Regions from separate parts of the Geobacillus sp. JS12 genome, predicted to be linked through region 2. Evidence: riboswitches for the same ligand, from Rfam matches in the RefSeq annotation. Region 2 holds a riboswitch; each other region holds the start of a gene.
What was found. Region 2 has a riboswitch for cobalamin ahead of A0V43_RS09295 (ABC transporter substrate-binding protein). Riboswitches for the same ligand answer to the same signal wherever they lie in the genome.

Region 1: it holds a riboswitch for cobalamin, as region 2 does, so the genes downstream of both, metE (5-methyltetrahydropteroyltriglutamate--homocysteine S-methyltransferase) here and A0V43_RS09295 (ABC transporter substrate-binding protein) in region 2, are expected to answer to the same signal.
Region 3: it holds a riboswitch for cobalamin, as region 2 does, so the genes downstream of both, A0V43_RS06365 ((2Fe-2S) ferredoxin domain-containing protein) here and A0V43_RS09295 (ABC transporter substrate-binding protein) in region 2, are expected to answer to the same signal.

Annotation. Positions count from the first base shown of each region.
Region 1 covers NZ_CP014749.1:3,338,092-3,342,065, reverse strand. Annotated here, with positions in the region: gene A0V43_RS16450 (IS1634 family transposase) at 339-1,997, opposite strand; cobalamin riboswitch at 2,110-2,299, shown strand; gene metE (5-methyltetrahydropteroyltriglutamate--homocysteine S-methyltransferase) at 2,439-3,974, shown strand, end outside.
Region 2 covers NZ_CP014749.1:1,909,988-1,913,961, forward strand. Annotated here, with positions in the region: gene A0V43_RS09285 (adenosylcobinamide amidohydrolase) at 1-767, opposite strand, end outside; gene A0V43_RS09290 (FecCD family ABC transporter permease) at 764-1,798, opposite strand; gene A0V43_RS09295 (ABC transporter substrate-binding protein) at 1,785-2,741, opposite strand; cobalamin riboswitch at 2,882-3,080, opposite strand; partial or broken gene A0V43_RS09300 (NUDIX hydrolase) at 3,150-3,616, opposite strand; partial or broken gene A0V43_RS21015 (IS982 family transposase) at 3,739-3,974, opposite strand, start outside.
Region 3 covers NZ_CP014749.1:1,282,796-1,286,769, forward strand. Annotated here, with positions in the region: gene A0V43_RS06345 (energy-coupling factor ABC transporter ATP-binding protein) at 1-471, opposite strand, end outside; gene A0V43_RS06350 (energy-coupling factor transporter transmembrane component T family protein) at 468-1,193, opposite strand; gene A0V43_RS06355 (energy-coupling factor ABC transporter substrate-binding protein) at 1,177-1,470, opposite strand; partial or broken gene A0V43_RS06360 (energy-coupling factor ABC transporter permease) at 1,475-2,217, opposite strand; gene A0V43_RS06365 ((2Fe-2S) ferredoxin domain-containing protein) at 2,218-2,616, opposite strand; cobalamin riboswitch at 2,801-2,994, opposite strand; partial or broken gene rraA (ribonuclease E activity regulator RraA) at 3,053-3,537, opposite strand; tRNA gene A0V43_RS06375 (tRNA-Gln) at 3,774-3,845, opposite strand.

The DNA.
Region 1 (3,974 bases), 1.4 Mb from region 2:
TTCACAAAAACATTTCAGTTGAAAAAAACAAAAAATTCGGCTCTTCACCAAAAGTTGTACTTGATTTTTTCTGAACATACCCCATTTACGCTTGTGAGGGAAAATCAACAAATCAGTGATTTTTGCACATCTTTGTGCAGGAAACCGTATTGCTTGTCAAGTACATGTTGTGGTGAAGAGCCAAAAATTCTTTTATTCTAAATTTTATACCTCACATTTCGCACCCTAACAAGGTCAAAACGAAGGATTTTTTATTTAGTTTTTCAGAATAACTTTTTGACCAACACAACGAGCGATGGCAATCCTTTTTTTACCATCGCTGGTCGTTCCGTATCACGTTACACGTAGATGCTCTCATCCATGCCCAATCCCTGCAGAATCCTTCGCTGGTCCGGGTTGAGGGGGCGATCGAGTGCGCGTTGGATGCGCCCGTCTGGCAGCTCCAGCAGGATGACGTTCACATATTGAAACAGCTGAAAAATCGCCTGTCCCGTTGGCCGTGTCAACTTGCGGCCTCCCGCACCCTTTAACGGACGTTCGGGTGTGATGAACTGGCGCACCCGGCGCTGAAAAACGCGGTAAATCGCTAGGGCCAACAGAAACAAATAGCCCAATACGGCGACCCGTTCCGGTTTTTTGACGTAAATCTCATCGGTGAAAAACGGATCTTTCAAAAACGCGAAGTTCATTTCCACCGAGATTTGCCCTTTATACAGCTTCAAGATCTCTTGGGCATCCATTTGTTGGCCCTTCCATTCCTTCGGAACGGTCGTGACGAGGACAAACCGGGACGCTTTCCGTCTTGCCTGTTCCCATGCCGGTTGGTCGAATTCGACGTTTAGGCGAAGGGTGTACAGCGTCTCCGTCTCGGGCTCCGCCCCTTTTTTCGGCCGTCCGCGCCGTTTTTTCGGACGCACGATCTCTTCGACCGCGGCCTCCACTCGATGAAACCGAGGGCGAAGGGACGCCTTGAGGGACGTCAAGGCTTGTTCGGCGTCTTCGCGGCAGGAGAAGGGGTGGCGCTCCCAACGGACTTGTTCCTCACAAAGAAGCTCCGCTTCTTTGACCCGCTCTTTTTCGAGCGTCTTTCCTTTGCGCTGGTCGAGGGCGCTCGATTCGACGACGATCAGCCGAACCGAGTGGCCTTCATAGGTCGAGGCCGTTTCCCATACCCGATACGTAGCGCCGTTTCTCTCCGCTAGGGTAAAGGGTTTGCTCCACGGGATGTGAGGCGAATCGGCCTCCGCGAGCGCCTGTTTCACGATCCGGAGCGATGAAGGGCCTCTGGTGATCAAAAAGGCACGGGCGGCTTTGGTCTGCGCCAAGGTGTCTTTTGTCATCGCGGCGGAATCGGCCACGTAAATCCACTCATCGTCGATCTTGGCTTGTTTAAACTGTTCGTGGATCCGCGACAGCACCTCAGGATTCCACGCCTTATCCGATCGATTGCCGTCGTGCACATCGCCGTAAAACGGGATGCCGTCCTCGTTGCCGACCAGTCCAAAGCCGATCTGTTTTTGCCAACGATGATGGCGGTTGTAGCCATGTGTGATCTGCAGAGCCTCCAACGAGGCCGATTCATAGGCTCCGTAAACCGTCTTGTCCGTCGTATCGGCATGAAAGACTCGGAGGGAAAGGCCTTCTTTGCGATAAATATGAATCAAGCAAGTGCTGATGACCTTGTGAATATCGGCCTCATACAAGCGATCGAGATGACGAGCCAAGGCATCGTCGTTCAACCAGGAAGGTTGGAGACCGGGACGGATGAGTTTCTCTAAATCGATCTCCTGAGCCCATCGTTCTAAGTGAACCAGGGCTTGCCGGCCGTCAAATAGATTGTAAAGGATGGCCTGAACGGCATCGCTGACTCGTGTTTGGCACTGTGGATCGACGGGGACAAGATGGTCAATCAAGCGGGGGATGTCCAGCTTTTTGACTAGAACACTTATTATATTCAAATAATCATTACGACAGATCCCTTTGACTTTCACATTCATGAGAGAAAAACTCCTTTACATTCCTTGTGTGTCAAGGATTCATTCGACATCGGAACAAAAAATCCTCCCGATTTTCGTCGGAAGGGTGCGAAATGTGAGTTATACAACCAAATAATCAGTTCACGCAACAGGTGGTTCACACATGCGGTGAACCTTAAAAGGGAAGTTTGGTGAAAATCCAACACGGTCGCGCCACTGTGATGCAGAGCTGTTTATCACAATCCACTGTTTCATTTGAAATGGGAAGGAGATAAACAGCGATGAAGCTAAGTCAGGAGACCTGCCTGTTGTATGCACTTTCGACCTACGCGTCATAGGGAGGAGTGAGGACATATGATATTGAGGCACTTCACGTATCTCAATACAAGCTAGTTATACCCTCCTTCCGTTGGAAGAGGGTTTTTTGCTTGATTGGGATCAAATAACTGGAGGTGCTTCCACATGTTCATCCGCAGTTCAAATGTAGGGTATCCACGCATTGGGGAGAAAAGAGAATGGAAAAAGACGTTAGAATCGTTTTGGAATGGGCAGATCACCAAAGAACAATGCACCAAAATGATGGAAGCGATTCGACTTGATTCGATTCGTAAACAGATGGAGAAAGGAATCGATCTCATTCCAATTGGAGATTTTTCTTTATACGATCACGTATTAGATACAGCATTCATGTTTGGATATATTCCAGAGCAATTTCAACAAATAGACGATACACTTGAGCAATATTTTGCGATGGCACGCGGGACAAATGGGCAACATGCGCTTGAAATGACGAAATGGTTTAATACAAATTACCATTACATCGTGCCTGAAATTGGACAAACAAAGCCAAGATTAGTGGAGAATCGCCTATTGAAAGAATACAACCTTGTAAAAGAAACATTCGATTTAGAAACAAAACCTGTGTTGCTTGGACCGATTACGTTTCTTTTGCTTTCTAAGCAATACGATCGACACGAGTGGCGCAAACATCTCGCACGATTAGTTCCTGTTTATGTAGAATTATTCAAACAACTAAGCGAAGCGGGCGTGTCATTCGTCCAAATCGATGAACCGATTCTCGTCCAAGATATAGACGATGACATCGTCGATGCATTTCGTGATGTATATGAAGTTTTTCATCGCGGTGTACCAAATATAAACCTTATTTTACAAACATATTTTGATAGCGTGTCGCATTATCGTGAAATCGTTGCTTTACCTGTCGCAGGCATTGGGCTTGACTTTGTACATGATAATGGCGAAAACATGAAAAACATAAACACCTATGGATTTCCGAAAGATAAAATATTAGTTGCTGGGATTGTAGATGGCCGCAATGTATGGAAAAGTTCGCTTGCCCAAAAAGCGACGCTCCTTCACCATCTAGCAAACGTTGCTGAACAACTGATCATTCAACCGTCTTGCAGCTTACTGCACGTCCCTGTCACGACAAAACACGAACATTCACTGCCGCCGGAGCTCGCTGGGGCTTTATCATTTGCCGATGAAAAATTAGATGAAATACGTATGCTGACAGAATATATGAAAGGAAACACAACAATCGACAAGCTAATCCAATACGACGAACAAACAAACAGTAATTTAGCCAAGTTCCGCAAACAACAAGAACAAATAAACGAGATCACAGCCGTTCCGGTAAGCCGAACACCTTACAGCAAACGACGAAAGATACAACAATCACATTTGCAACTCCCGCTGTTGCCGACAACGACAATCGGCAGCTTCCCGCAGACGAGCGACGTGCGCCGAGCTCGGATGAAGTGGAAAAAAGGGGAATGGAACGATCATCAATATAAGTCCTTTATAAAGAAAGAAATCGCAAAATGGATCGACATTCAAGAGCAACTGCAGCTCGACGTGCTTGTCCATGGGGAATTTGAGCGCACAGATATGGTAGAATTTTTCGGTGAAAAGCTGCAAGGCATGGCATGCACGACAAACGGCTGGGTACAATCGTATGGATCACGTTGTGTTCGC
Region 2 (3,974 bases):
GAAAACATCGGCTTTGCCGCCGCCGGATGAGCCAGACGCACAATCGGCGCGGCAAACACTTCCTCAAGCAGCGCCGGCGTCATCACATCTGTCGGCGTTCCAAGCGCCGCTGTTTTTCCTTCTTTTAACACAAGCACCCGGTCGCAATATAAGCTAGCGACGTTCATATCGTGAAAGACGGCGACGACCGTCAAATCGCGGGAGCGGGCAGCTTCCGCGAGCCGGTCCAAAAGCCGGACTTGGCCGCTCACATCCATATGGTTCGTCGGCTCATCCAGCAAGAGCAGCTGCGGCTTTTGGGCAAGCGCCCGCGCCAAATAGGCGCGCTGCCGCTCGCCGCCGCTTAGCCGCTCAAGCGGCTCATCGATTTTATCAGCCAAGCCGACCGCACGAAGCGCTTCTTGAACCGCCGCTTCATCCTCTTTTGTCCACGTCGGAAACAAGCCGCGCTGATGGGCGTAGCGGCCGAGCGCCACCGTTTCTCTCACCGTATAGCCGGCCGCCGCCTCCACTGTCTGCGGCAGGACGGCGGCAAACCGCGCCCATTGCTTCGCAGACAGCGCCAAAAGCGGCTGGCCATGAATCTTGATCTCACCGCTGGCAAGCGGAAGCTCTTTGCAAATGAGTTTCAGCAGCGTCGTTTTTCCGCTGCCGTTCGGCCCGACGATGCCAAAAAGCTCCCCTTTTTCCACGGAAAACGTCACACGATCAAGCACTTGCTTTGGTCCATACCGATGCGATACGGCCCGCACCTCGAGCATCATCATCCCATCTTTCGCTTCATTTTTCGGAAAAACAAGACGGCAAATAGCGGGGCGCCGATCAGCGCGGTGATGACGCCGATCGGCAGTTCGCGCGGTTCGATGATCGTCCGCGCCGCCACATCGGCAAGCACAAGAAACGCCCCGCCATACAAGAGCGACAGCGGCAGCAGCACCCGGTAGTTTGGCCCGCACACAAGCCGAACCATATGCGGAACAACGAGCCCAACAAAACCGATCGTCCCGGACACCGACACCGCCGCGCCGGTGAGCAGCGCCGCCGCCGTCAAAATGATGACTTTTCGGCGCGTAACATCAACGCCGACATGAAGCGCCGCCGCCTCGCCAAAAGCAAACGCGTTCAACTCGCGGCCGTTGGCGAGAAGCACCGCCGCGCCGATGAGAAAAAACGGCAACAAAAGCCCGCTGTATTTCCAGCCGCGCATCGCGACGCTTCCCATCAGCCATGAGATGATTTGCCGCAATTCTTCCCCGGTCAAAGCGATCATCAGTGAAATGAACGCGCTGAAAAACGCGCCGAAGATAATGCCGGCTAAAATGATCGTCTCAACCGACAGCTGCGGCTCAACCGCGCGAGTGAACGCCAAAACGGCGACAAGCGTCGCCATGCCGCATAAAATGCTCACGATCGGCAGCGTGAACGTGCCAAAGAGCGGCCATTGCCAGCCGAGAAAGATGACGAGCACCGCCCCGACCGAGGCGCCGGACGAGACGCCGAGCGTGTACGGATCGGCGAGCGCATTTTTTAACAGCCCTTGAAACGCGGACCCGGCCAGCGCCAATGACGCCCCGACCAAAAAAGCGAGCACGACGCGCGGCAAGCGGATCGCCATCACGATCGGCACCCAATCGGCCGGAATGTCAGACGGAAGCGGCATACCAAACCATTCGGACGCAAGAATGCGAACAATAGAAGAAAAGGGAATCGACAGCGATCCTGTCGATATCCCTACGAGCAACGATAACATGGCCGCCGTGACGGCCAATATATACATCCACGTTTTACTTGAACACATCCGGGTAAATGGCTTTGGCAAGTTCCTCGACCCCTTCGACAAGGCGCGGACCCGGGCGGCTTACTAAGTCGGTGTTGACGTCATACACCCGCTTGTTTTTCACCGCCGGCACGTCTTTCCAAGCGGCGCGCGCAAACACTTGCTTCGCTCCGCCGTATGTGGTGATGATGACGTCCGGCTTATAGGCCACTGCTTTTTCTTCCGTCACCATCGGCCAGCCTTCCAAGCTGCCGGCGACGTTTTTCGCTGAAATCACTTGAAGCATCTCATCCATAAACGTCCCTTTGCCGGCTGTATAAATTTGCGGCGGCGGCGACACTTCAATCCAGACGTTCGCTTGTTTGTCCGCCGGGATTTGTTTCGCTTTTTCTTGAATTTGCGCAAGCTTCTCTTTCATATCCTTAATCACTTGCTTCGCTTTGTCTGTCGTCCCGGTCGCTTTGCCGATCAATTCGATGGACGCATACACATCGTCGAACGACTTCGCGTCATTCACGACAAGCACGGTGATGCCGGCGTCTTTCAATTGCTTGAGGCCATCGCGCGAGTTATGGGCGCTTGACGCGTGGGCCAAGACAAGGTCGGGTTGGAGCGAAATGATTTTCTCGACGTTGAATTCCATGCCGCCGATTTTCGTTTTCGTTTTGACGTCTTCCGGATAATTGTCAAAATCGCTGACGCCGACGATCTTATCGCCCAACCCCAACGCATAGGCGATTTCCGTATTGCTTGGGATGAGCGAGACGATCTTTTTCGGTTCCGCTTTGATCGTGACATCCTCGCCAAGCCCGTCTTTCACCGTCACCGGAAACGCCGCTTGTTCCGTTTTCGGTTCTTCTTTTTTCGCAGGCTCGGTGCTGCCATTCGCCCCGCCGCAGCCGACGAGCACGGCGGCCAAAAGGAAGAACACCGCCACCACCGCCGGCCATGTCCAACGTTTCATCCGTCATTCCCCCTTCAGTGATGTATGTACAATAAAAAACGCCCATTCCGCCTAAATCTGGGAATGAGCGCGAAACAGACCGCCAATGGGCACAACAATGCCCTGTACGACTGTTTCCGCGTCTCACCCCCGAAGATTCGGAAACTGCGGCAAGCAAGGCAGGTCTACTGGCTCATGCTTCATCCTACTCTGAAGCCTTCCCGTACGGAAAACAGCGCAAGCCATCTGTCCGTACAGTGGCGATTTCATTTCGTCCGCATTGACAGTTGCGGGGACAGCTCCGGATTCCCACCGGATTCCCTATTAAGCCTTTTCGGCACCTTGCTGCGAATGGATTCAGTTATGGGATATGGACATTTTTATAATAATGCAGCGTTTAGCATTTGACAACTATGAATTTACAGCACTTCACCTTCCCACTCTTGTAGATAATCGAGACGGATTCATGACCCATGCTTCATACGGAACAGAGCATCCCCTTTTCATCGCATCGAGCACCCGCGATTTCAAATGCGGCCATGTCACATATTCATCAATATTCGACTCATCGATCAACACAAACTTCGCCTCTTGAATTTCCTCAGGCTGGGAAAAACGTTTCCTTTCACATATGTCGCTTTAAATGCAATGTTTATGATATTTTTAGTTTCATTGTAGTACACGCCGCTGACCCCAATGAGACGGATGTCAACGCCAGTCTCTTCATGCACCTCACGATGAACGGCCCGATCGAGCGGCTCGCCCGGTTCAACTTGTCCACCCGGCATTTCCCACGTATCGGAGCGGTCATAGCTTTTAACAAGCAAAACCTCTCCCGTGTCATTCGTAATATAGGCTGAAACGGTGATAATGGCTTGTTGGTGTTTATCCATCAAGCTCTCCTCCTACATCGCGGAATGATCCTAGCTCTCTCCTGCAGAAAAAAAGCAGCTGCCCCATCTATACTGCCATCTTGAAAAAAATAAGGAAAATCCGTGGTGCTAGTTGAACATTAACGCCTCACGTGATGACACAGCGCAAGAGGGACAAGATCTCCACAACAGCATAGGCATGATGTTGTCCGTGCCTCGCTAGTTGGTGACGGATCTATTAGAAAAACTCTATTTAACGGAAAAACGGAGCAACCGACAACAACAGTTATATCGAGAGCGTTCAGGGAACATCTCCCTAGTGAATAAGTTTCCAATGACATACTGATACCCTGCTCGTTCCGAAGTAAAACAAAACAACTTT
Region 3 (3,974 bases), 630 kb from region 2:
CGCCATCGCACAGCAGAGCGTCAGCCATTTTTTCTGTCCCAGACTGAATTGATGGGTCGGGCGGTCCAGCCAAGATTGAAGATGGTATTCCGCCGTAATCGCGGCAAGCGCCTCCCCCATTTTTTCTCGATCGATTCCGGCATGGACTAAGCTGATCGCCAATTCATCACGCACGAGCGGGGCGAGGATTTGGTGCTCCGGGTTTTGGAAGACGATGCCGACTTCACGCCGCCATTGCGCCCAATCGGCGCCGCGTTCGTACATGTTGCGCCCTTTCCAATACACCGCTCCTTCCTGCGCCCGCAGCAGCCCGTTCAAATGAAGAAACAACGTCGTTTTGCCGCAGCCGTTTGGCCCGATCAAGGCGCATTTTTTTCGCTCTGGAATTTCCCAATCAATCCCATTCAGCACATACCGTTCTGCTTGATAAGCGTATTTCACTCGTTCCATCCGCAGCAGCAACGTTTTCACCCTTTCCACCATGTCCACCCAAGCAGCAAAGCCATGATGATGCCGGCCGCAACATCGACAAGAGGCACATGCGCTTTTTCCCGCTGATGCGTATGCCCGGCCGACGCGACGCCTCCACGCGCCGCAAGCGAACGGCTGAACGCTTCATACGACTGCCACGTTTTCACCCACAGTTGGTACATCAGCATCCCGCCATGCCGCCAATGCGTTCCTCCGCTGCGGGCCCGCAATGCCAGCATCAGCTCTGCGGCCGCCTGCTCGAGCAAAAAGATAAAGCGATACATAAGAAAACAAAGTTCCACGAGCGCCGCCGGCAGCCGCATTCGCCTCAGCACCGCAATCAAGTCCGGCGCCGGCGTCGTAATGAGAAGGAAAAACAAGCACGACCAGGCGGCAAGGGAGCGAACGGCGAGCTTTGCAGCCGGCTGCAGCTGGCTGTCGATGAAAGTTATTTGAAAAGGAACCGACACGGACACAACGAGCGTCAGCAGGCTGAGCCCTAAAAAAACGGAGGCGGCGAGCATCGCTTTTCCATACACGGAAAACGGCACTCGTGCACGAGCGACAATCCAATACGCCATTCCGATGAGCACAAGCCATTGTTCGCGCCAGCCGCCCATCATGACAACGGCAAGCATAACAAACGCCACGATCAGCTTCCACTCCGCCCGCCATGCCCGCAGCCGGTTGTCATACGCCCAACGGTCAAACTCGCGAATCATGGTTGTTTTTCCGCTCCGAACGCCCTTTGTACAACCCGACGACGTAGCCGATCACGCCGGCGCCAAGCGCGGCTTGCAGCGAGAACAGAAGCGTTTCGACTTCGCCGCCTGGAGGGGTGAAGATCGACTCAAACCACGGCCGGTAATGCGGGTTGAGCGTTTGAATGGCTTTTTCCGCCTGATCGTCCGTTCCACCGAATTCCGATCCGCGCGCCCACCAAAGCGGAATGATGACAAGCAAAGCAGCCAGCAACACGAGCAAGCCATTTTTCTTCATCGCATTACGCCCCCTTTTCCTTTTGGAACAGCGGAGAAGCTTGATAGGAGGAAAGCCAGTTCCAGACGATTACCGTTATGATGCCTTCCGTCACCGCCAACGGCACTTGAGTAATGGCAAAAATGCCGGCGAATTTCAAAAACGAGGCGGTGACTCCCCATCAGGAGACGGAAACGCCAAGGCAAGCTGCAGGGACGTCATGACATATGTAGCCAAATCAGACAAACAAGCGGCAAGAAACAAAGCCGCTCGATTGGATACCGCCCCTTTTCGGCACAGTTGATACACTCCGTACGCGACGAACGGGCCGACGATCGCCATCGACATCGCATTGGCCCCAAGCGTCGTCACTCCTCCGTGGGCAAGAAGCAGCGCTTGAAAGAGAAGAACGACTGTGCCGATCACCACCATCACCCATGGTCCAAACAAAACCGAGCCGAAGCCGATCCCGGTCGGATGCGAGCTGCTGCCGGTGACGGATGGAATTTTCAACGCCGACAATACAAATGTAAACGCGCCAGCTAACGCCATCAGAAGCTTATGTTCGGGGTGCTGCTTCAGCGTATGCACAAGCCGCCGCAATCCGAACACAAAGAACGGCAAAAACAGCAGCCACCAAAACAGCGCCCATTTGACAGGCAAAAATCCTTCCATAATATGCATGGCATACGCTTCATTTTCATTCGTCAACAAAAAATAGGAAACGAACAAAGCCGCCATTCCGCTCCATCGAACCGCTCTCTTCATTTATCCCTTCACTCCTTTCGCAGCATGTTCCGTTTTCCGTTTTCCGCTTGGCGCCTCCCGTTCGCCGGCCGGCGTCAACACCAATTGGCCTTCGTATTCATACGTCGCCCATTCCAAAAGAGGCAGCCCCTCATCCAAATGGGCGCGCACAACCTCCTTTGCCCGCTCCGGCGTCATCTGTCGATACCAAACGCCTTGTGGATAGACGATCATCACGCACGCGTCTTGACATCGTCCGTTGCAGCGCGTCCTTGTTGTATGGACAGCGTCGTCAAGCCCGAGGCGGGCGATCTCCTCGCGCACCGCCGTTGTCACGTCATCCCCGCCATGGCGGAGGCACGTCCCTCCGTTGCAAATGAGCACATGATGCTTCATTCCCCGCAAATCCCATGTCGCCACCGAATCCCCCTTTTTGGCTAGAATGATAGAATTTAGACGCAGACAGACGGGCAGGTTTTCGGCAAAAGAAAAAGCACCTCTACAGCAGAGGTGCAGAAAAATGTATACGAAAGCCGTAAACGGCCCAAACAGGCCCAATGCAGCCATCATTCTCCCGCACGTCTGCCTATAGTCCCGTAGGCATCCGTCCGATCCAAACAAGGCAGGTCTCCTGACTTAGGATCATCGCTTGGCGGCGTCTTCCCGAAGCATCCTTCAGTGACTTGCTGCCGCAAAGCTCCCCATCACAGTGGCGGGCACCGTGCCGGACTTTCACCGGGCTTCCCTTTTCACCCAAGCCTTTAAGCAGGCTTAGGCACCTTGTTTGTTTCTCGCCTATTGATCTTGTCATGGAACAAGCATCCGTTTTCATCGTAGTACAACTTGACGGCGGCCGTCAACCGTTTTTTGCCGACAAATCTTCGCGGGCGACGACAACGCCGTCGGCATCTGCGTACACGTATGCCCCGGCTCCCAGCGGACGCCGCCGAACTCAAGCACAACGTCGCGGGCGCCTTTTCCTTCTTTTTTGCTTTTCACTGGGCACGTGCCGATCGCCATGACCCCAAGCGGCATGCGGCCGATTTCCGCCGAATCGCGAATGCAGCCGTGGATGATGATGCCGGCAAGCCCCCGGTCGCAGGCGATTTGCGCCAACCGGTCGCCTAATAGCGCCACGCGGCGCGAGCCTTTTCCATCAACCACGAGCACCGTCCCCGGCGGCACCGTCTCGAGCGCTTCACGGACAAGGACGTTGTCCTCAAACACGTCGACCGTCGCGATCGGCCCGGAAAACGCCCGCTTTCCGCCGTACGATTGGAACGGCAGTTCGCATACTTGCAACTCGTCTAAAAATTGATCGCATAAATCAGCTGTTTTCATGATCCTCTCCCCTTTCGTTTTTTTCATTCGTCACCATTCGTCAAAATCCTGCCGACTCCACATTTTTTGCGGCGTTGCTTCTGTTCGGGCATCGGATGCGTGTCCTTGCGGGGCCGCTGAAAACGATAAAAAGATGTTCTCGTCCCCGCTTTCCGGCGAACGAAAAAACGGCCCCGCACAACATGGCGAAAGCCGTTTTGGCTGCCGGGACGAACGAGCCCCGTCCGGCGATTCAGCTGGGCTAGCTGGATTCGAACCAGCGCATCACGGAGTCAAAGTCCGTTGCCTTACCGCTTGGCTATAGCCCAACGTTTTGTTGTCGTTTACAGTATGCGGCATGATAACGCACTTTATGCATCAAACTGAATCCCGAGTTCGACAGTTTTGAAGTCATTTTAGGCAAATGGAAATGACCAAAATGCTGTTATATCAAGGGT